One region of the Tigheibacillus halophilus genome, then DNA from elsewhere that is predicted to be linked to it. Evidence: a T-box and tRNA genes for the amino acid it is inferred to sense, from the RefSeq annotation. Region 1 holds a T-box; the other holds one or more tRNA genes.
What was found. The T-box of region 1 lies ahead of serS (serine--tRNA ligase). A T-box ahead of a tRNA ligase gene usually reads a tRNA of that ligase, here a tRNA-Ser.
Positions count from the first base shown of each region.

Region 2: it has a tRNA-Ser gene. The T-box ahead of serS (serine--tRNA ligase) is inferred to sense a tRNA for this amino acid. The anticodon was not compared.

Region 1 covers NZ_JBHUIZ010000005.1:107,271-119,527, reverse strand. The annotation lists gene gyrA (DNA gyrase subunit A) at 1-1,909, shown strand, start outside; gene ACFSMW_RS06880 (HD-GYP domain-containing protein) at 2,098-3,213, shown strand; gene ACFSMW_RS06875 (YaaC family protein) at 3,203-4,165, opposite strand; gene guaB (IMP dehydrogenase) at 4,401-5,873, shown strand; gene ACFSMW_RS06865 (serine hydrolase) at 6,377-7,714, shown strand; T-box leader at 7,799-8,024, shown strand; gene serS (serine--tRNA ligase) at 8,139-9,413, shown strand; tRNA gene ACFSMW_RS06855 (tRNA-Ser) at 9,722-9,814, shown strand; gene ACFSMW_RS06850 (GTP pyrophosphokinase) at 9,970-10,716, opposite strand; gene proC (pyrroline-5-carboxylate reductase) at 10,881-11,696, shown strand; gene ACFSMW_RS06840 (TIGR04104 family putative zinc finger protein) at 11,696-12,004, shown strand; gene ACFSMW_RS06835 (deoxynucleoside kinase) at 12,046-12,257, opposite strand, start outside.
Region 2 covers NZ_JBHUIZ010000012.1:291,134-303,390, forward strand. The annotation lists gene ACFSMW_RS12590 (ABC transporter ATP-binding protein) at 1-676, shown strand, start outside; gene ACFSMW_RS12595 (ABC transporter permease) at 673-1,986, shown strand; gene mprF (bifunctional lysylphosphatidylglycerol flippase/synthetase MprF) at 2,163-4,715, shown strand; tRNA gene ACFSMW_RS12605 (tRNA-Ser) at 4,849-4,939, shown strand; gene ACFSMW_RS12610 (MFS transporter) at 5,172-6,566, opposite strand; tRNA gene ACFSMW_RS12615 (tRNA-Thr) at 7,301-7,373, opposite strand; gene ACFSMW_RS12620 (oxalate decarboxylase family bicupin) at 7,514-8,674, opposite strand; gene ggt (gamma-glutamyltransferase) at 8,720-10,375, opposite strand; gene ACFSMW_RS12630 (AraC family transcriptional regulator) at 10,594-12,257, shown strand, end outside.

The DNA.
Region 1 (12,257 bases):
CGTCAGTAAAGATCCGGAGATCACCATAGATGATATCATGGAAAATCATCTGCCAGGTCCTGACTTTCCAACGGCTGGACAAATCATGGGCAGAAGCGGTATACGCAAGGCCTATGAAACTGGCAAAGGGTCATTGACTATCCGCGCAAAAGTGGAAATTCAGGAACAGAATAACGGCAAGTCAAAAATTATCGTGACAGAATTGCCATACCAGGTTAACAAGGCAAAGCTGATTGAAAAGATCGCTGAACATGTACGTGAAAAACGAATTGAAGGTATTACTGACTTACGTGATGAATCAGACAGGAACGGCATGCGTGTCGTGATGGAACTTCGCCGCGATGCAAATGCCAATGTTGTCGTGAATAATTTATATAAATTTACAGCTTTGCAGACGACTTTCGGAGTCAATATGCTGGCCTTAGTAAACGGCAAGCCGAAGGTCCTGAATATCAAAGAGGCTTTGCAATATTATCTGGATCACCAGGTTATCATCATCAAGCGTCGTACAGCATTCGAACTGCGCAAAGCTGAGGCACGGGCCCATATTTTGGAAGGTTTGCGTATCGCCCTGGATCATTTGGATGAGGTCATTTCGTTGATTCGTAATTCTAAAACAGCCGATATTGCCAGAAATGGTTTAATGGAGCGCTTCAATTTGTCTGAAAAACAGGCACAGGCAATTCTTGACATGCGTCTGCAGCGCTTAACAGGTTTGGAACGCGAGAAAATCGAGAATGAATACAAGGAACTCCAGGCATTGATTGAAGAATTGAAAGCAATCTTGGCAGATGAAGAAAAAGTGCTTGAAATCATACGTGAGGAACTCACTGAAATCAAAGAAAAATATGGTGATGAACGCCGTACGGAAATCACCATTGGCGGCAGTGACTTTTTTGAAGACGAAGACTTGATACCGGAAGAAAATATCGTCGTCACTTTGACACACCAGGGATATATCAAGCGTCTGCCAGCCTCTACGTACCGTACACAGCGCAGAGGCGGCCGGGGAATACAAGGCATGGGCACAAACGAGGACGATTTTGTGGAACATCTGATATCAACCTCCACCCATGATACATTATTGTTCTTTACCAACAAGGGCAAAGTGTATAAGGTCAAAGGATATGAAATCCCTGAATTCAGCAGAACTGCGAAGGGACTTCCGATCATCAACGTATTGCAAATTGAGAGCGGTGAATGGATCAACGCAGTCATTTCCATTGATGAGTTTTCAAATGACTGGTATCTATGCTTCACTACTAGACACGGTGTTTCCAAGCGGACGACGCTTGCGCAATTTGCCAACATACGCAAAGGTGGACTAATTGCTGTCGGATTGCGCGATGAAGACGAATTGATATCTGTCAGATTAACAGACGGTAACAAAGATATTATGATCGCGACGAAACAAGGCTATTTAATCCGCTTTCCTGAAGTGGAACTGCGTTCGATGGGACGTACAGCTGCAGGTGTAAGAGGGATATCTCTTCGGGAAGACGATGAGGTTGTCTCTATGGAAATCCTTAAACCAGGACTGCAGATCCTGCATGTCACCAATAAAGGTGTCGGTAAGCGGACGCCGGAGGACCAATACCGGATTACAAAACGTGGAGGAAAAGGTATTTTTACTTGTAAATTGAGTGAGGATACTGGCCATGTTGTCGCAGTCAAGGCAGTTACTGGCGAAGAGGATATTATGTTGATCACCATTGCCGGTGTACTGATCCGGATTCCTGTCGAAGAAATTTCCCAGACTGGGAGGAATACACAAGGTGTGCGCCTTATCAGGCTTCAGGAAGAGGAAGAAGTGGCTACCGTAGCGAAAATAGAGAAAGAAGACGAAGAGGAAATAGAAGCAGTGGATGAAACTGCCAATCATTCCTCGGATAATGAACAAGAAGACTGATAAAAAAGCAGCGGAAATGGACCGCTGCTTTTTTCTTTCCCGATGAAGGATTTCCCCGGTTTTTTAACTGCTTATACGACACAAATAAGATTGGCTCCATATAGCACCATCCCAACTTGCGAAAAATTCAAAACTATATTATTATGGTACTTAAGTACTAGTTTGTCTGATATATGGGGGGATGAGGGTTGCGTGTACATAGTTCACAGCTGGTGCCGGGTTGCATGTTACTAAGGCCCGTGAAAGGGAAAACAGGACAACCGATTGTCCAGGAAAAAATAGCAATTAACCGGGAACATATTGCATTTTTACGTGCGTTTTTAATTGAGGAAGTGGATGTGTACCGTACACTTGCTGATGGCAAACCGTTCATGCCACTTATAAATGATGCTGTCACGAAAGAAGAAAAAGCTTCCATTCAGCACAAACAGGATAAAGATGAGTTGGATACAGCAAAACTAAATGCTGCTGGGCTCTATCAATATGCTGGAGAATATTACTGTCGTTTATTTGAAGCGTGGCAAGCTAATAACCCGGTTAATATGCTGGAAATACGAAAATTGGCTAATATGCTGATGGATAGAGTCGATGAATTTAAAGGGATAATGAACACTTTGCCCACATTGTCAGCGGAAGGTAGACTGCTAAATCACCAGCCAATTGCTATTTGCATCATGTCAGCATATCTGAGTAAAAAAATGGGGCTGGACAAAAAAGATATCCAACAGATAGGCATGGCAGGACTGTTATGTGATGCAGGGCTGGCAAAAATGCCGGAGAATCTTTCTACTTATGGCGCTAAAAGAAGACAGGGTGGGGAATCACTATTGCGCCAACACCCAGTGTATTCCTACCGTATGATAGAAAAAGTACCAGGGCTTCACCGTTTAAGTAAATTAGCTGTATTGCAGCATCATGAGCGTATTGATGGAAGCGGTTACCCAATTGGATTGACAGCGGATAAGCTGCATCTTTACAGCAAAATTATTGCTGTTTGCGATACGTATTACAATTTGAGATGCAACTATCCTGATCGCTCCCCTTATAAACTCATGGAGGACATGAAGCAGGATGAATTTACAAGACTCGACCCGGGCATTATGAAGAAAATGATGCAAAGCTTTCCTGATTTATCAGTTGGCTCCATGGTTTTGCTGTCCAATGGTAAGCGCGCAAAGGTGATGTTCAAAGAGCCAAACGCTCCAATCAGGCCAATCGTGAGTGTTACTGATAACGAAGAAATCATCTCTTTAAAGGATCGGTCATCTATTTGGATTGAGCAAAAACTGACCGCTAATGAATGAAGCGTTTATACAATTCATTTCCCAAGTACAACGGCATTTTATCTGCGGTCACTTTTAAAAACTGGGATATGAGCGGAAAATCGACATCCGATTTTGTGACGAGCAGTTCCCCCCACCATTCTGCCTCATATCTGCTGAGCATACTTAAATTGTACAAAAGCAGGTAATGTACGACAGCTTCAGGAAGAGACAGGCATTGCTTGCGATCAGCAGGAAAATAAATGTTTTGTGTGCTGTCCAGGAAGAATGGGCTGTGTGCTTCGTCAACCGGGGCAGTGACCTCCATATACAATGTGGAAACATCCTCGTAGCTGCTATGGATACTGTTTCTGGCTACATATCCCTTTATCCTTTGCACAAAGGCCTGTTTGGTAAGGTGATACCTGTCAAGAAGCATCAGTGGAAAACGTAAGTTGGGATCCCCTTGGCTGCCAATACATATAAGGGGGGGTTGCTGCTGATGCCAGCTGAATAGAGGGCTTATTTCCGGAATCAATCGAAGCAACCGAGACATGTCGATTTTTTCAAATGGCAGATATTTCAAGTGAAATAAATGCTTGGTGAAATAAGGAAGCAGCCCGTTATGCTGTATTCTGACTTCATCCTCGCTAAAAATGTAATTTCTCTTTTTTCGCTTACGTGCCGAAACACCGTGAGCCAATACGGATGTCGATTCAGGATACTCAGGCCTTTCTGTCAGCAGGCATGCTTTCAGCAAATGCACCATGCCATAAAAGTACAAAAGCGGCTGTAGCAGTAAATCAAGATTTTTTCCATTTTCATAAAATTGCCTGCCATGTGCAAGATAATATAAGAATGTGTTTGCGTTCTCGTAACTTTTCTTCTCTGCGTCTACACCAGGAATTTTTTCGTAACATTGCTTTAAATAGTCCTGTGCTGTTTTCTGAGATTGTAAATACGAATAAAATGATATGATTTCTTCCTGCTTCATCACCAACCACCTTTAAAACTCTATTTACTGAAAAATTGCGAATGTAATTATTTCGTCAATAATCGCTTCCACATATTGAAAAACATCCGCTAATGACGTATTGTAATTTAAAATGAATCATATATAACATGTTTTTTAGCATTACCTGTTATCGGGACAATTATCCAAAAAGCGGCAGGCAGCCACTATCTTCGGGCACAAAAACTGTCGCCTTTTGAAAGAAGGAGGAAGCATCATGCGAGAGGATAAGTTTGCAAAAGAAGGTCTGACATTCGATGACGTCCTGTTGATACCTGCTGAATCAGATGTGCTGCCAAGAGAAGTAGATATCTCGACCAAATTGTCGGATAAGCTGAAATTGAATGTACCACTGATCAGTGCAGGGATGGATACAGTGACAGATTCCAGAATGGCGATCGCAATGGCGAGACAGGGCGGCATTGGCATCATTCACAAGAATATGTCGATTGAAGAGCAGGCAGAAGAAGTGGAAAAGGTGAAACGCTCAGAAAGCGGAGTGATTACGAATCCTTTCTTCCTGACTCCTGAACACCAAGTGTACGATGCTGAGCATTTGATGGGAAAATTTCGCATCTCAGGGGTTCCAATTGTCAACAATATTGAAGAACAAAAGCTGGTTGGCATACTTACCAATCGGGATTTGCGTTTTATCCAAGATTATTCCATCCCCATCGTCGAAGTGATGACGAGCGAACAACTCGTCACTGCACCCGTAGGGACTACATTGCAGGAAGCTGAAGAACTCCTGCAGCAGCATAAAATTGAAAAACTCCCTATTGTCGATGAAAACAATACTTTAAAAGGTTTAATCACCATTAAAGATATTGAGAAAGTTATCGAGTTTCCAAACTCCTCCAAAGATACACAAGGACGGCTGCTGGCGGGAGCGGCTGTAGGCGTCACCGCAGACACAATGACGCGGGTGGACAAGCTTGTCAAGGCTGGTGTGGATGTTATCGTGATCGATACTGCTCACGGCCATTCCAAAGGGGTGCTGCGTCAGCTTCGCGAGGTTCGCAGTGCGTTCCCTGATTTGGATATCATTGCCGGTAACGTAGCAACTGCTGAAGCGACAAAAGCATTGATAGAAGCCGGAGCAACCATCGTTAAAGTTGGCATCGGGCCTGGATCCATCTGTACAACGAGAGTGGTGGCAGGTGTCGGCGTACCACAAATCACTGCCATCCATGACTGTGCGACGGAAGCAGAAAAACATGGCAAAGCAATTATTGCGGATGGCGGCATCAAATTTTCAGGAGATGTCGTGAAAGCTTTGGCAGCAGGTGGCCATGCTGTGATGCTTGGGAGCATGTTTGCCGGTGTTACCGAAAGCCCGGGCGAAACGGAAATCTATCAAGGCAGAAGATATAAAGTTTATCGTGGCATGGGTTCACTTGCTGCGATGCAAGCAGGTTCCAAAGATCGTTATTTCCAGGATGAAACAGAAACGAAAAAACTTGTTCCTGAAGGTATTGAGGGACGTGTCGCTTATAAGGGGCCACTTGCAGACACATTGCACCAGCTTGTCGGCGGGCTTCGTTCAGGCATGGGGTACTGCGGTGCTAACAGTTTAGATCAATTGCGGAATGACAGTCAGTTTGTCCGCATCACCAATGCAGGCTTACGAGAAAGCCATCCACATGATGTACAGATTACAAAAGAAGCTCCGAATTATTCTGTTCATTAAATTGTCATAATCTGTCATTGCCCTTTCAAATAGGCAATGACGGATTTCACCATCTTTCTTGAAAACTCCAGTTGATTTCTTGCTATCTTTCAAGGCCATATAACTTTCCACATCACGATAGACAATCTCTTATCCAAGTAATATTTACGAAAAGATACCGGCTATTTTTTAATAGGCTTTTATGGTAGAATAACAGAGGTGAATTTATCCTTGATAAAATCGTGGGAGAAGCAAGTAAGAATGAAAAATGCTTCCACGGTGGAAAGCTGCCCAAAATAGAGAGAGCGGCGAAGCAGTGTGAAAAAAATATGACAGGTTAATCTTTTTGTAAAATAAATGACTTAAAATCTTCGCTTCATCCGAATAGATATAAACATAGCTTTCTATTTTATGGAATGGTATTTTGTAGGAGTTTGAAAATTCTTTTGGGTTTCCATTGGGAAAGCCAGATTTAACAATAAAGACAACAAGATAAGAAATAACCAAAAGAGGAGTAGAGAAAGTTGAAACACAAATACATTGGAAAAATATCGATCATGACGATGATTTTCGCCTTGTTCGTTTCTTTTATTGCCGCATCCCCAAAACCTGCTGATGCTGCATCAACAGTAAATTTAAAAGCCAAATCAGCAATTCTCGTTGATGCTGATTCCGGTAAAATTCTGTATGAAAAGAATGCAGATCAAGCACTTCCTCCTGCCAGCATGACTAAAATGATGACTGAATACATCGTGTTGGAAGCAATTAAAAAAGGCGATATCAGCTGGGATACAACCACACAAATCAGTGATTATGCGTATAGTATCTCGGGAAATGCGACCTTTTCAGGAGTCGGACTTACCCAAGATAAAAATTATACAGTAAAAGAACTGTATAAAGCGATGGCGATCAACTCCGATAATGGGACAACCATCGCATTGGCAGAATTGGTGGCCGGATCTGAAGGCAATTTTGTCAAGATGATGAACAAAAAGGCAAAAGAAATGAAACTGCCTGATTACAAATTCGTCAATTCTTCTGGACTTGATAATGAGTCATTGGGTAAAAATTACCCTAAAGGGACAGATCCTGACGGTGTGGATATGCTGTCTGCGAGATCTGCTGCATTGCTTGCATACCACTTAGTGAACGATTTCCCTGAAGCGCTGGAATATTCCAGCATGCCAAAGGCGAAATTTGATAAGCAGACGATAACAAACTGGAACTGGATGCTGCCGCATCATACAGTTAATTTTGACCAATATTATTACGAAGGTGTAGATGGTTTGAAAACTGGCCATACAGATCTGGCAGGCTATTGTTTCACTGCAACTGCAGAACGTGATGGTCATCGATTGATTTCTGTCGTGATGAAAACCAACAGTGAAGATACACGTTTTAAGGAAACAGCGAAATTGCTGGATTATGGCTACAGCCAATTTGGACAGAAAAATCTGTTTCCTACAGGTTATCAGTTGAAGGGCAAGAAGACTCTTCCAGTAGTGAAGGGTAAGGAAGATACTGTCGATATTGCAACCAACAACGACTTTAAAGTGTTATTGAAAAAAGGGGAAGAAAAGAAATACAAAATCACATATCATATTGATAAAAGCAAACTGAATGAGGATGGCCAATTGGTTGCTCCGGTGAAAAAAGGCGAGAAGCTCGGAACTGCTGAAATCGTGTATAAAGGCAAAGACCTTGGTTATATTAATGGCAAAACAGGCAGTCAAATCGATTTAGTGGCTACGAAAAGCGTGGACAAAAGTAATTGGTTTATGCTGGCACTTGGTGCGCTTGGCGACTTTTTCACTAACCTGTTCTCCTCCGCAGTAGACATGGTGAAAGGTTGGTTTAGCTGACCATTTAAATGCGCGGGCTCATCTTGATGTAGTGATTTTGCTTGCATTATGGTAAAATGATGTTTAGGATAGAGCATAATTAAGTGAAAAGTGACGATAGGAAATAGTATTTGTCATCTCTTTTAAAGAGAGTCGGTGGGTGGTGGAAACCGATAAAGAATGACATTGAATCCATCCTTGAGCTGGTTTTGGAAAATGGCATGCGCCAGTGAACAAAACCCGGCCGCAAACCGTTGACTTGCATGGAGCCGGAAGATATCATATCTTCAATCAGGGTGGCAACGCGGGAATACAAACTCTCGTCCCTATTTTAGGGATGGGAGTTTTTTATGATGGCTGTATTCTGTATATGATCTGCGATGCAGAAGCAATATGCGAAAACAGCTTTAATAATAATCAATATACCATTAGGAGGGCATATGGCATGCTGGATATGAAATATTTGCGTAATCATTTTGAGGAAGTGCAACAAAAATTACAGCACCGCGGGGAGGATTTATCTGAGCTGAACCGGTTTGGTGAACTGGATGTCAAACGGCGTGAACTAATCAATGAAACAGAAGCATTGAAGGCTAAACGGAATGAGGCTTCCAAGCAAATACCTCAGCTGAAAAAAGCTGGAAAAGATGCCGATCCGGTCATTAAAGAAATGCGCGAAGTCGGTGACCAGATTGCTGAATTGGATAAGGAATTGAAAGGGATTGAAGAACAGTTGGATCATATACTGTTGTCCATTCCGAATATACCACATGAAAGTGTGCCAGTAGGCGAGGATGAAGACGACAACGTGGAGATCCGCAAATGGGGGCAGCTTCCTGCATTTGATTTTGAGGCACAGGCACATTGGGACATTGCAACAAATTTGGATGTGCTCGATTTTGAGAGAGCAGCAAAAGCTACGGGCAGCCGGTTTGTCTATTACAAAGGATTAGGAGCAAGACTGGAGCGTGCGTTGCTCAATTTTATGATGGATCTGCATGCCGATGAACATGGTTATGTTGAAATGCTTCCTCCTTATATTGTCAATCGTACAAGTATGACTGGTACTGGGCAGTTGCCGAAATTTGAAGAAGATGCGTTCAAATTGGCTGACTGGGATTATTTTCTCATTCCGACGGCTGAGGTGCCAGTGACAAATTATCATCGTGATGAAATCTTAAAATCAGAAGAGTTACCTAAAAAATACGCAGCATTCAGTGCCTGCTTCCGGTCAGAAGCTGGTTCCGCCGGCAGGGATACGCGTGGATTGATCCGTCAGCACCAATTCAACAAAGTAGAGCTTGTACACTTCGTGAAACCGGAGGATTCTTATGCCACATTGGAAGAACTGACAGGCCATGCTGAAAAGGTGTTGCAACTTTTGAAATTGCCTTATCGTGTCATGAGTATGTGTACGGGTGACTTAGGTTTTACAGCCGCTAAAAAATACGATATTGAAGTTTGGATTCCTGCACAGCGCGCATACCGTGAAATTTCTTCTTGTTCCAATTTTGAAGATTTCCAGGCTAGACGTGCCGGTATCCGTTTCCGGCGGGAAACAAATGCCAAGCCGGAATTCGTGCATACGTTGAATGGTTCAGGGCTTGCGTTAGGACGTACTGTTGCGGCTATACTTGAGAACTACCAGCAGGAAGATGGGTCTGTGATTGTACCTGACGTGCTTCGTGGATATATGGGCGGTGTTGAAGTCATGAAATAAGCCGGACGTTTATTTAGAACATAGCAGGGAAGATTACGCCAATTGCTATGCGAATGATAGAATAAATAAAAATGTTGCATGGAATGTTTTAGCTATTTGCTATAAATACTTTACAGTAGAAAATCCAAGTTGGAGAGGGGTTCCTATCAAGAATCCCTCCTTTCTTTAACAAGGTTTTATCCTTCCTTTTGAAAACTTTTGGCAAAAATTTCTCCATGATTTTAGGGAGCAGTGTCTTCGATTTTTTACCTGTTTTTCGCTTGACATTGTTTTTAAATTAAGGTATATTTATTGATGTTGCTGTAAACGGAGGTATACCCAAGTCTGGCTGAAGGGATCGGTCTTGAAAACCGACAGGGGTGTCAAAGCCCGCGGGGGTTCGAATCCCTCTACCTCCTCCATTCAAATGAAAAGCGCATAAAATTTGGAGATAAAAACAACGCCGCTGTCTATCTGTCAGCGGCGTTGTTTTTTGTGAAAAGGCAAAAATCTGCCGTTTTCATCCGACCATGTACAATGTGCCTGGGCACAGGAGAAAAGTGGCAGTTTGATAGATTCATTCGTCCTCTTCCCTGCCCATGAAGGAGTTCAGCATATTCATCGGCAAATGGAATCGTTCGTTGTTGATTTGCAACAAATTCAAATCATCCTCTGCTTCTACTTGCAGTTCCTTGATATGCTGGACTTCACGATGAAGTTTTTCCATACGTTCATCCAGATTATTGGCGACGGCAGCCGTATCTCTCAATTCTTCAATCAGGTTTTCAGGTATATTTTTATTATATTTATAGTAGATCTTATGCTCCAAGCTTGCCCAAAAATCCATTGCCACTGTCCGGATCTGCAGTTCTACATGAACCTGTTCTTCTCTATCTGACATGAAAACCGGTACTGTAAGAATCAGGTGCAGGCTTTGATAACCATTCGGCTTTGGATGTTTGATATAATCCTTACAGGTTACAAGCGTTACATCCTTTTGTTGTTGGATCATCTCGCTCAGCCGGTAAATATCCGAGGTGAAGGAACAGACAATACGGAAACCGACGATGTCTTGAATATTTTCTTTGATAGCATCAAGAGTGACAGGTAAGTTTTTCCGGGTCAATTTTTTTAAAATGCTCTCTGGGGATTTAATCCGTGATTTGATATGTTCAATTGGATTATAATCGTGAAAATGCTGAAATTCCTCTTTTAAAATCATTAGCTTTGTATTCATTTCATCCAACCCGAATTTATATGTCATCATAAAGCGTGTCAAATCATTGCGGGCTTGCTTCATATGTTTTAATCGTTGTTCTTTCATTTGAATGCCTCATTTCTGATAAAAGCATATTGTATTACATACATTATATTAGAAAGCCTTACAGACACCAAATGAAAATATGATATACTGTTTTTATATTTGACAATTCTGATTTGAAAATTTATGCTAGAATACAATTATTTTGATTGAAATGAGGGTGGCGAATGGCTGACAAAATCGCATTTATTGGTGCGGGATCGATGGCTGAGGCAATCATATCCGGGATTTTGGAAATGGGTGTGTGCAGCAATGAACAAATTTTGGTAACAAATAAGGAAAACGAAGATCGGCTTGCATATTTAAAAGGAACCTACCATGTGCAAACTGGACAAAGTAAAGACAATATCATGCAAGATGCTGCCATTGTTGTACTTGCAACCAAACCATATGATATCAAGCAAGCGATTATGGGCATCAAACCATTTGTTAAGCCAAACCAGCTCATTATTTCCGTTGTAGCAGGGATTTCGACAGACTTTATTAGTACACTGCTCGATAAGAAGGTAGCTGTTGTCCGTGCTATGCCAAATACTTCTGCATCCATCGGTATGTCAGCTACAGCACTTGCCGCGGGAGAATTTGCCCTGACGGCGGATATGCAAAGGGCTAAAAAGTTATTTGAAACGATTGGAACTGCAGAAATTGTTGCTGAAGCAGATATGCATGCGGTCACAGCTGTTTCTGGGAGTGGTCCAGCCTATATTTATTATTTGGTTGAAGCAATGGAAAAAGCGGCTGTTCGAGCAGGATTGCCAGAAAAGGTTGCCAAACAGCTGATTGTTCAGACGGTTCTTGGTGCCGGGGAGATGCTGCAAAAAACAGGGGAAAGTGCCGATATGCTTCGGGAGAAAATCACCAGCAAAAAAGGAACGACAGAAGCCGGCATTAAAACACTCTCAGAAAATCATTTCTATGAAACAGTGATGGCCTGTGTTGAAAATGCCAGGAAACGCTCGATAGAGCTGGGCAAGCAAAACTGATGTCAGGGGGCGAATACATGCCGACATGCAGCCATTGTCATCGTGAATGGACCTATTGGCAGGCATTTAAACAATCTTTTCGGCTGACGAAAATATGCCCTTTTTGCAGGAAAGAGAATTATGAGGGCAACCAGAAGCAAGGCGGAATATATTCATTGATCCTTGTATTGTTATTCATTTTAGCAAACAGCTTTTTTGATATTCCTATTGCGTGGGTCCTTCCTATAGTGATCATTTATTTTGTGTTGTTCACCTTTATCAGACCATGTTTTATGAAGCTATATACCAAACAACAGCCGTACTGGTAAATAAAAAACGAGAACATCTGACAGTGTTCTCGTTTTTTCCTTCATTTAATCAATTGCCTTGAAGTCCAGCGCCGGGAATGCTGGATAGCCGTACCGATTTTATCAAGGATCGGTTCGATGGAATTTTTTTCATTCATTAAATCATAATCAGCTATGTTGAGTCTGAGAACGGGACAGGCGTTGAAATTATCAATCCATTCCTCATAGCGCCGGTACATCTCTTCCCAATAGGAAAGCGGCGTGGCCTTTTCCA
Region 2 (12,257 bases), on a different contig from region 1:
AGATTTAAGTCATTCCTTTGTTCTTGGGAAAAAAAATCACCAAACATCCATACCTATCCTGCAGAACATCTCGTTTGAAGTGGAACGTGGAAAGATCGTCACGATAGTTGGTAAAAGTGGTTCAGGGAAATCCACATTGCTAAACTTGATCAGTGGTTTCATCCATCCAACTGCCGGACAAATTTGGATCGATGGAGAGGAAACGACTGCATTCAATGAAATACAGTTTGCCGATTTTCGATTGGAGCATATGGGGTTCATTTTTCAAACCTTCCAATTGATTTCCAGTATGACTGCTTTTGAAAATGTAGAACTGCCATTGACGTTGAAGGGAATAAAAGAAACTGAACGTAGAGAGCGGGTGCTTCAACTGCTGGATAAGGTGGGGCTTGCAGACTTTAGGGATTACTACCCGGGTGAGCTATCCGGGGGCCAGCAGCAGCGAGTCAGCATTGCTCGTGCAATGGTCCTTCATCCGCCGCTTATACTGGCTGATGAACCTACCGGAAGCTTGGACAGTGAAACCGAAGCGGATTTGCTCCAGTTGATTAAAAAATTGAATCGGCAAGAGGGCATCACATTCCTGATCATCACCCACGATGAATCAGTAGCTAAAATTGGACATCAGACCATTACTATCCATGATGGCCACTTATTGCAGAGGAGTTATATATGATGCGGATGAAAGATCAATTACGTTTCATTTTGAAAAATGTCCGGAAAAATAAAGTTCGTACGACGATGACAATTTTGGCAGCCGCAATCGGATGTGCATTTTTAATCGTATTGGCATCTGTAGGTTTCGGCCTGCAAAAATCCATTGTGGCAGATACGTTGCAGGACCAGACTGTAACGGAGATACAAGTGCAATCGAAAATGGACAAAGCAGGAAATGCCGATCCCTTAACGATGAAGAATGTCTCAGAAATAGAGTCATTGGATGGGGTTAAGACTGTCACAAGAAGAAACGGGCTTATTCAGTCACCAAAATATGAAATGAATGGTCAGCAGGCAGAGGGAAGTACCATCGCAGTTGATTTTGCTTCAGAAAAGAAAGCTGGATTTAAGCTAAGTAATGGAAAAATGCCGGAAAAGGAAAATGAAGTCATTGTAGCCTATGACTTTGCCAAGGCATTGGTTCAGTCTGACAAAGACGGTAAAAATGATGCTCCGAAAATGGACATCAAAAATCTTTTGGGAAAAAAGATGGAAATGGATATCGTGCGCATCAAGGATGGCAAAGAAACACATCAAACATTTTCAGTCGATATTGTTGGCGTTGAAGCTAAACCGGCAAAAGAGTGGTTGCAAAATCAAAATGTATACATTTCCTATGCGATGATGAAAAAAATAGATGCCTATACAGGGACTTATGCCGCTGAACCAGATGCCCAAAACGAGGATGGAGAAACAGACCATGGTTTTGACGTAATGAAGGTCTATGCGAATAGTCTGGAATCTGTGCAGTCAGTGACAGACCAGTTGGAAAAGAAAGATTATATGGTTTATTCAGTTTTGAAAGAAATGAAACAAATCAATGTACTGTTTGCCATTGTCAAGGCTGGTCTGGTCTTGGTCGGCACGATAGCTGTCATCATTGCCTCGATCGGTATTTATAACACAATGACGATGGCAGTAACAGAGCGTGCCGCTGATATCGGCATTATGAAAGCTATTGGTGCGAATCCCAGAACAATCAAACGGATCTTTTTGCTGGAAAGCTGCTCTATTGGATTGATTGGCGCTGTGTTTGGTGTAGCCATTGCTTATGTCACCAGCTTTGTGGTCAATTTAGGTATGCCAGTGATTATTGAAGCGGCTTTCCATGAAAAACTTCCTGAAAATCTGCAGTTTTCGGCGATTCCACCAGTATTGATTTTAATCGCGGTAGTCATCTGCATCGCAGTAACAATCATTTCCGGTGTACGGCCTGCAAAACATGCGACAAAAATAGACGTTTTGCAAGCGATGAGAAGGGAACTTTAATAGAATACCTGTCCAGGGGCCAAACTGGGTCCCTGGCACTGAAACTTTTTTTATTTGTGTTACGTATGGATATTTACTTTCAATAATGAAAGGTTTATGTCACATTTTGCGATACATTTTACCAAACAGATAGTATATGCTAATACAATAGCAAGTATAGGAAGTTGGTGGGTTCCTTGAAACATAAACAAGCGCTTATCCGCGCGGCAAAATACATATTCATGATTATTGTCGTCAGTGTCATCTTCATTGAGGGAAAGAGGCAGCTGTCTGAGGTAGGCCTGAAAGAGTCGCTAAAGGCGATTGACCAGGTGCCCTTTTATATGGATATCATCGTGATCACCACTGCATTGTTGTCTGTTTCCACGATGTTTTTTTACGACTTTTTCTTTATACGCTCACAAAAAATCCCGCTGACCAAAAGAAAGATATTCGGTGTGGCATGGGTCGCCAATTCCTTTAACGGTGTTTTTGGATTCGGCGGTTTGATTGGCGCTGGCGTCAGAGGGATGCTATATAAGGGATACACGAAAGACAGTGCAAAGCTTGTGGTCGGCATTGGCTGGCTGGCGCCTGCTGCTGTGATGGGATTATCGATATTTTCCATTTTAGTCATTATGCATGTTTTCCCCGCAGGAGAGTTGTTAGCTGATAAAAAGTGGCTTTGGTTCGTGCTTGCCGGTATTTTTTTATTTTTCCCTGTTTATCTCGGATTGGCAGCATTTCGAAAGAGTGAATTTTTTACACCGAAATTGACATTGCAATATTCTGCTGTGTCTGTTATTGAATGGTTCGGAGCGGGTCTTGTACTTTATTTCAGTCTTGTTGCTGTGGATGCTCCCGTTTCTTTCGGCCAGGCATTTGGGTTATATACGATTGCCGCCGTGATGGGAGTCATCAGCATGATACCGGGCGGATTCGGTTCATTTGATTTAATGGTTTTATCCGGCGGGCAGCTGCTGGGTGCTGAGCCAAGTATTCTATTGACGGCTTTGTTGATGTACCGTTTCGCCTACTATATGATTCCGCTTATTTTTGGCTTGATCATCATGGCCTTTGAAATGAGCAGTACGGTTGTGAGAAAAGCAGAGGACAGCAATTTGATTGCACCTGTGGTGGAAATAAGCGGTGTCATATGGGCATTGCAGCGAATGATTCTGAAAAACATCGGCTATTGGTCTCTATCACTATTATCATTCATAACCGGTCTTTTCTTGTTGTTCATACCTATTTTCGATATCATTGCTTACCATGCCATGGACAAATCCCGGCTTTCCTTGCTTACAATCGACTTTTACAATATTCTTCTGTTCGCATTAGCCATTACGATTTGGTTTTTTATGAAGGAAATGTATTATAAGACAATACGTGGTTTATATATCACATGTATCACACTTATCCTCTCCATTGTGCTGTTGGTAGGCCAATCGGAAAATGCGATTATCGGGGCATTGGCAGCATTTCATTTGCTCGTATTGATTTTGCTGCGAGGCCAATTTAAGCGCCATAGCTTGCCGTTCAATGCCGCCAGTATGCGTGGTCTGCTCTACGTGTGTTTGATTGCCTTCCTGATATTTGTCGTGTTTACCAGGAATGGGCTGCTCCTGGTTGATTATCATAAACCGCTATATGGCATATACGGGATCGGGTTTGTTGGCTGTCTAGTCGCTTGCCTCTATATTATCGGCCTTATTATTTTGTTCGCACGTAAACATCATGTCCAGATTGGTGAAGTGTACAATGAAGAAAAGCTAGACCGATTTTTTGAAGCGTATGGTGGTCATGTACTGAGTCATTTAGGGTATCTGGGTGATAAGCGTTTTCTATTTAGTGATGATGGGAAGGCGCTGGTGCAATTTTCCACAGCCGGAAACAGAATGGTTGTGCTTGGAGATCCGCAAGGGGAGGAAGCGTCTTTTGAAGAACTGCTGTCCAAGCTATTAGAGAAGGCGGATTATTATGGCTATCGTTGCGTTTTTTATCAGATAAGCGGAGATAAAATGGCGCTTTATCACGATATGGGATATACATTTTTTAAACTTGGTGAAGAGGCGATTGTGGATTTGGACACGTTTACGATATCCGGAAAAAAACGAGCCGGCCTGCGTTCTTCTTTCAATCGTTTCCATAAAAATGGCTATACCTTCGAAGTGATTCATCCACCGTTTACTGAATCATTCTGGCAGCAGTTAGAATCGGTTTCTGATGCTTGGCTGGATGGTAAAAGCGAGAAGCAATTCTCACTAGGTTTTTTTGACAGAAAGTACTTGTCTAAAGCACCAATCGCGGTGATGCAGAACGAAAATGGTGAAATCACAGCCTTCATGAATATCATGCCAGTATATCAGGAAAGCACTATTTCCATCGATCTAATGCGCCATCTACCTGACGAACCGAGCGGGGAGATCGATGTGATGTTCATTCATCTGTTCGAGTGGGCGAAACAAGAAGGTTACCGCTATTTCAATTTAGGCATGGCTCCATTATCCAATGTGGGAAATGCGAAGCAATCGTTCCTTGGCGAGCGGATTGCTGCAGCAGTCTTCAATAACGTGCGTTATCTATACGGATTCAAAGGCTTACGTGACTTCAAAAATAAATATTATCCTGAATGGTCGGGTAAGTACTTAGCTTATCGGAAAAGTTATTCATTGGCTTCTGCCATGATCCAGGTGGTGCGCTTGATCGGTGGCAAGAAAAAGAAGCTCAAGCTGTTAAAGGGTAAATAGCCGGTATGCAACATAGGCGCACCGGCTATGTTGTCATTCAAACGCCCTGCACTTGTCCATTCTTTACAATGGACAAACGGAAAAGAAAGGTTTATAATTTTCATTGGTCATTTGAAGAGTACCTTTGAAATATGGAGAAGTACCCAAGTCCGGCTGAAGGGGACGCACTCGAAATGCGTTAGGGCGCATTACGCGCCGCATGGGTTCGAATCCCATCTTCTCCGTACCTAGACCATTTTTGAACATTTGAAGACATAAAAATCCTAATACCTCCAAAAACAGGAGGAATTAGGATTTTCTTTTTCATTGACTTCCCCCAAGCAGCTTTGTTCTCATTCGCTTTTGTTGCAAAGAAGGAGGCTCGTTCTATAATCATGCTGTATGCGATAAATTCGCTATTAAAAGCCCATAGGCGTGAAATGTGGAGGATTGGTGTATGATAGCTAGTTAACGGATTTATTTCTGTTCTGCTTCCCACCATAATGAATCTTTGGGATTTTCAACAGCCTTTTTATACTCAGCCTTAGAAGCAACTGTCGGGTAAGAACCTTTTAAAGATTTCCCTGAAGTATCTTCGAATAAAGTTAACACAACTATTAAACCAATTAAACTAACTGCTAATAAATAGAAGCCTGGCGCTAAATTATTTCCTGTCACATGTACCAGCCAAGAAGCAACTAAAGGGGTTGTACCACCAAAAACAGAGACGGAAATATTAAATGTCCATGATAATGTGCGATATCTAATGTCAGTATGAAACAAGGTAGGTAAAGATCCCGGCATAGTACCTTCGTAAACAGATAAAACGAGACCCAACATTAAAAGCCCTATGAATAAGAAAGCCGTACTTCCCATACTGAGAAAGTAGAAAGATAAAATTGGCAGCACAATTCCTAATACTAGTCCAAATATTATAACCCGTTTATTCCCTAATTTATCTCCCAGTTTTCCAAAAGTTATAGCGAATGGAACCATAATAATTAATACAATTGCTGTAACCGGCGTACTTATTGTATCACTTATACCAATGTTTTCATTTAAATAAGAAGGCATATAACCTAATAATATGTAATTAGTTATATTGAAAAATGCTACAAATACGATACATAAAAAGATATCTTTTTTATATGTTTTAATTGTTTCCAATAAACCTGGCTGTTCCTCTTGGTTATTCGAAACATCATTTTCAAATATTGGTGTTTCATCTAAATTACTTCTCAAATATAATCCAAATAATCCAATTGGAATACTTAAGAAGAAAGGAATTCTCCATCCCCAACTATTCATTTGTGCATCAGATAGTGTCCAGAAAAGTACTGTCGCTAAAATAGAAGCTATTATATAACCAGATAATGTGCCAATTTCTAAACCACTGCCTAATCTTATTCGTTTATTATCTGGAGAAGATTCTGCAATGTATACCATTGCGCCGGCATACTCTCCACCCACAGAAAAACCTTGCAGAATACGAGCAAGGAGTAATAATAGAGGAGCCCATGCCCCAATCTGATTGTATGTAGGAAGCATCCCCATTATTAAAGTAGATAAAGCCATCATTAGGATCGTAGTTGTTAATACTACTTTTCGGCCAAATTTATCACCAATTTTACCGAAAATAATTCCACCTACTGGTCTAAGTAAAAAAGCAATTGCAAATGTGGCAAAAGTGAATATCAACTTTAATTCATCGTTTTGGACTGGACTGAAAAAATTTTCGCTAATGATAACCGACAAATAAGAGAATAAAGCGAAGTCAAACCATTCCATAGCGTTTCCTATCCCAGTAGCAAACACGCTTTTCTTAGCCTGTTGAATATTTACAACGTTGATTTTTTTCTTGTTGAATTTCATTTTAAATATGCCAACTCCTCGTGTGTGATTCAATACATTCTGGGCATTGTAATTGCCCTCCATTTTCTCGTGTTTTTTATTAAAATACGTTTTTGTGCCAATCAGAAAGAGATGCGAATTCGTTATAATATCCCAAAAGTGCCCTTGTGATATCCATCACAAATGAGATGACAGACGACTATCTATATATTTCCCATAGGAAACAGTTCATTTTTAATCGTCTACAAGGTCCTTATTTAATTCTTGGGCGCTTTTAAACAGTCGCGTTATAAGTGAACAAAGAGAACGCCAACCGACTACGGACTGAAATGTTATGAACCGCTGAAAGGGGAGAGGGGCGTGGGGGGAGTGAATGACTGCGGTATGGAAAAATGGATTGGTCTGATGCTAACTGTACACCAGAAAGCATGGAAGATCGTTATCTGCTGAAAAGAATAAAGAAAACCATTTTGTCTTAGGACGAGGTAACGGTAATGATCATTTATTTGCAGCGGTTTTGAACGTGGTACGATTGAAAACGAGGCTTCAAAAATAAAGAACTTATAAAAAGCAATTGTGTAGCGTGAAGTTTTCCATGTTGCATAAAAACTGATAATAAAAAAGGTCCGTTACCAACCCACATAAACCCCTAAACCACTGTGTTTTCTAGCTTGGTCGGCGTAACCAAAGGAAATAAAAATACAGCCGTTCCTGAATACTCAAGAATGGCTATATATCAATGTTTTCTGTATCAGTGCTGGTGAGAGGATTTGAACCCCCGACCCCTTCATTACGAGTGAAGTGCACTACCAACTGTGCTACACCAGCATACCCTATCGAAAAGCACAATAAAAATAATAACGTATTTTAGCTCGATTAGCAAGCATTTTACTATGTGACCCGTCCAAAAAGAGCGTGTAAAAAGCCTGGTCTCTGGATAGAAACCAGGCTTAGCATACATCGTGTTCTTAATTAAATTTCACATTCGGTCGCTTATCCGGATGTAATGCCTCATGGATGAACTTGTCGTCAACATGCAGGTGCTCCTTCAAAAGTTCCGGAGGGGTCTGTGACATCCACTGGTTAAGGGAAACATCCGCAAAATGGTCGCTCCGGAACATTTCCAGAAATACGAGCGGTTCATCACCGGTGTTTTGAATATAGTGACCCATAGCAAAGGGAACGTAGCCCACATCTCCTTCCATATAGTCGAATGTTCTTGCATGCCCCTCTGCAGCAAAAACAGTCATTCTGCCTTTTCCGGAAATATAGTATTGCCATTCAGCTTCGTTTGGGTGCCAATGCAGCTCACGCATGCCGCCAGGCTCTACTTCAACCAAAGCCGCAGCTACTGTAGTAGCTGCTTTGAAATTGGTCGAATCAGCTATACGCACTTTCCCACCGTTCGTTTCCATTGGTGTTTGTTCCAACAGACGATAACTGAATGGGTTAGGCACATTACCGTTCATATTTGCGGGCTTTTCCTGCGCGATTGGGCCAGGAACTTTCCCTTGGAACATATATTGTTCTCCTGATGGAATGTTCTCAAAGGTATCTTCACTCACTCCGAAATTGGCTGCTAACACATCTTTTGGTGTATGTGCAAACCAATCGGTAATGGAGAATGTGCTGTTTTCTGAAAAAGAGCCATCATCAAAGACAAGGAGAAATTCGCATCCTTCATCCAGACCGACAATAGAATGCGGGATGCCAGATGGGAAATTCCATAAGTCACCTTTGCCAACATCATCGATAAACACTTTGCCATCAACATCAATCGCTGTGATTCGTGCACGTCCGGAGATCATATACGCCCATTCGGCTTCTTTATGCCAATGCAGCTCTCGAATTCCACCTGGCTTCAGGCGCATGTTCACTGCTGCAAGAGTTGTTGCCTCCGGCAGTTCGCGTTTCGTCACTTCACGAGACCAACCCCCATGTTCCAGTCTCATTCTGGCATCGGAAAAAGAGAATTTCAGATTTGGGATGGTACCTGAGTCAGTTGGTGTTCCGCCGAATAAATTTGGATTTTGCTTGTCTCTTTCGATATTGCGCGGCCCCTCATCGGTCGCACCTTTGTCCCCCAAGATTGGCTGTGGTATGTCTTCTGTTGATTTATTGTGCGTCAATTGAATCGTCCTTTCTGATTAATATTCCAGTATTTCAGCTGATTTTTAATAGCCTGTAGCCAGTCCGCCTGCACGTGGGTCGGCTGCGGCTTCGATGCGGTTATTCAAGATGTGGATTGCCTGAGCATGTCCGACCAAATCACTGAACGCATCGATCAGTTCGACATTAACGTGTCCCAGGTTTTCCAAATCTTTCACCATGTCTTCCGGGAATCGACCTTCCAGGCGCAAGCCGCGATGCTGCTCGCCCCATGTCCTGCCAAGCAGCCATCGTGGCGCATCAATTGCTTCTTGAATCGCGTAGCCTTGATCCAGCACTCTGGCAATGATAGCTGCCTGTGTCTGTGGTTCACCTTCACCGCCCATAGCTCCGACAATCATTTCCGGCCCCGTGTCATTGAGGACCATGGAACAGGTCAGTGTGTGGGCCGGCCTCTTTTCTGGCATCAGTCTATCCGCTGATTTTGAATCAAGTGAGAAGAACGCACCGCGGTTTTGCAGAAGCAGTCCGGTATCTCCGGCCACAAGTCCTGACCCCCATTCCCAATACAAGCTTTGGATCACGGCGACAGCGTTTCCATCTTCATCAACTGCACAACTGAAGGTGGTGTCCCCTCTTTGACCGAAGCCCTGCTCCGGAGGACCAATGGATGGGTCGATAATTTTTTTCGCCCGCTCAGCTAAGTATGCTTTATCAAGCAATTGACTTGTAGGAACGTCATTGAAATTGGGATCGTCTAAATATTCATTGCGGTCTCTGAAAGCTAAAGCAGTCGCACGAGTGAAAATATCGATAAATGCAGCACTATTATCACTGCTTTCACTGACGTCGAAATGCTCAAGCATCCCCAAAATCGCTAATGTTGCCATACCTTCAGAGTTAGGCGGTGGTGCGATGACTGTTTTGCCGCGATAATCCATTGTCAGTGGTTTGACCCATTCAGATTGGTGTGCCGCGAAGTCTGCTTCGGAGAGAATACCGTTGTTATCGGCTAAAAATTCACATATTTTTTTTGCTATGCTACCCTTATAAAAAGCGTCCCGTCCTTGTTCGGATATCTTTTCAAGCGTTTTTGCAAGGGACCTATTCTTCATGATATCTCCGGGGAGATAAGGTGCCACTTTGTCTTTCAAGAAAGTAAATGCAGTAGTATCATGAGAGCGTAAAAGCCCAAGTGACTGCTCTGAAAATTTCGCCAGTGACGGGCTTACAGGGAAGCCTTCTCTGGCAAAGTTGATTGCTGGTTTCAGGCACTCAGAAAATGCTAGTCTTCCGAACCGTTTGCTTGCTTGGCACCAGCCATCAACGGCCCCAGGCACAGTGATTGCAGATTTTGGACCGCGTTCATCGATTTTTTCTTGATTTTTATAATCATCCATGCTGACGTGTTTAGAAGAATGCCCGCTTGCGTTCAGTGCGAAGGTTTGCTTTGTTTTAGCATCGTAAATAAGCCAAAACGCATCCCCTCCAGCACCTGTCATATGAGGGAATACCACTCCCAAAGTAGCATTGACTGCGACCATCGCGTCGATTGCGTTTCCGCCTTTTTTGAGGATATCGTATCCGGCCATGGAGGCCAGATTATTCGGCGAAGCAACCGCAGCTTTCTTCGCCACAAATGGTTGGCCGTAGCGAGGGTCTTCTGTTTTATTGCTCTGTTTAGTCCCCTTTAGTGGATGTGTTTCTGTTTGATCAGCCATATTGACCTCCTCCCTATAGGAGGGATACCCGTGTAATAAGTTATTAAACTTTGTGAAAAAATCTGTACACTGTCAAAGGAAAAGCTGGTAGTTGTTATGAAACCTTTGTTCAGCGTGTTTGACACAGTTTTGCATGTATGGACAAGTGACAATTCTCATAGTAAGATAATAAATGATAATGATTCTCATTGTTGATTATCGCTTAGAGGTGGTCTTGTATGAATCCAGCATGCCCGGTGAATGAATGGCTGACGGAAAATATTTTTATCAAACTTGATACTGTCGATTATTTATCCCATTCTGATATACATAGATTTAAACACCAATTTTTACAGTCATATGCCCTTATTCTTGCAACAAAGGGGCGGGTTTTATTAGAAGCGGATGAAACTGAGATGGAGCTGCATGGCTGTGAAGGATATGCGTGCAGTCCTGGAACGACGCTAGGCATTTGTGAAAGCAGCGAGCATTTCGAGGGCTATATCTTTTTTCTGAAAATATATGAAGAGCGAAAGGACAATCAAGCGATTTTGCAATCGGATATGCTGCTATTTTCCGGTGTTTGGAAGCTGCAAGAGAACCTGGATGCAGCTTCTGTCTGTAAAAAAATTTTTCAGACTTGGCATGATGCCTCTGGAACAGAACGCTTTCGCTGTCAAATGGATTTTCTGAATCTTTTATTATCAATGATTCACAGTCAGGAACAAGATGGCATGAAATCCTGCCTGTCCATAGAAGAAGTGAAGCAATTTATCGGCAAGCATTATATGCATCATATAACCGTCAATCAACTGGCAGATTTGACAAGACTCAGTTGTAAATATTTTGCTGAAGTATTTAAAAAAAGATATGGCAAAACAGTGATGGAATATGTGACTGAACTTCGTTTACAAGAGGCAAAACGGCTAATGAACCAGGGGAATTTGAAAATCAAGGAGATTGCCCACGAGATAGGGTATAAGGATGAATTTTATTTTAGCCGTAAATTTAGGAAAGAGACTGGTATGACACCAACGAATTACATGAAAAACGTCAAACAAAAAGTAGTGGCATATACCTCAAATATTATTGGCCATCTTATTCCATTGCAGGTAATACCGTATGCTGCACCGATGCATCCTAAATGGACGTCCTATTATTATCATCATTATCGCAGGGAAATCCCTTTACCTTTAAGCGCCTACCGTATCAATGAGGAATGGGAAACAAATATGATGCGTGTTATGCAAGAATCTGTAGATATCATTATCACATCTGCGGCAATCCAACCAAAAGAACAAACTTTACTGGAGAAAACAGCATCCGTGATATATGTTCCGCAGCAAATAAATAGCTGGCGGAATCAATTCCTATATATAGCTAATAAACTGGATAAAAATGAGCTGGCCCATAAATGGTTACAGACATATGAACAAAAGGCCGCCAGTATAAATGCCGCTCTCTGCAAACAGTTTATGAACAAAACCACTGCAGTGCTTAGAATGGTCAATGACTCATTATATATCGAGACAGGCAATCAGTTGTTTTCTTTTCTGTTTGAGGATTTACACTCGTTCGTTCCGCACAGTTTATCTTTGGAAAAACTGCATCAGCCTATCACGATTGATTCATTGAGCCAGCTGCAAATCGACTGTATCTTTATGCTTGTCCGCCAGGATGATGAAACACGAAAGAATTGGGATATGTTGCAAAGGACAGAGCAGTGGCAACAACTTCCGGCGGTTAGAACCGGTAATGTGATGCTGGTTTCTTCCGATCCTTGGCTTGAAAATTCAGCACATGCCTATCTTCGTAAATTGGATTCAGTAGCTAAGCTTTTCAGTAATACGTCCAGTCAATTTCGGTCGATGCTCCATGTTTTTGATGGTGGATTTTCGGTACA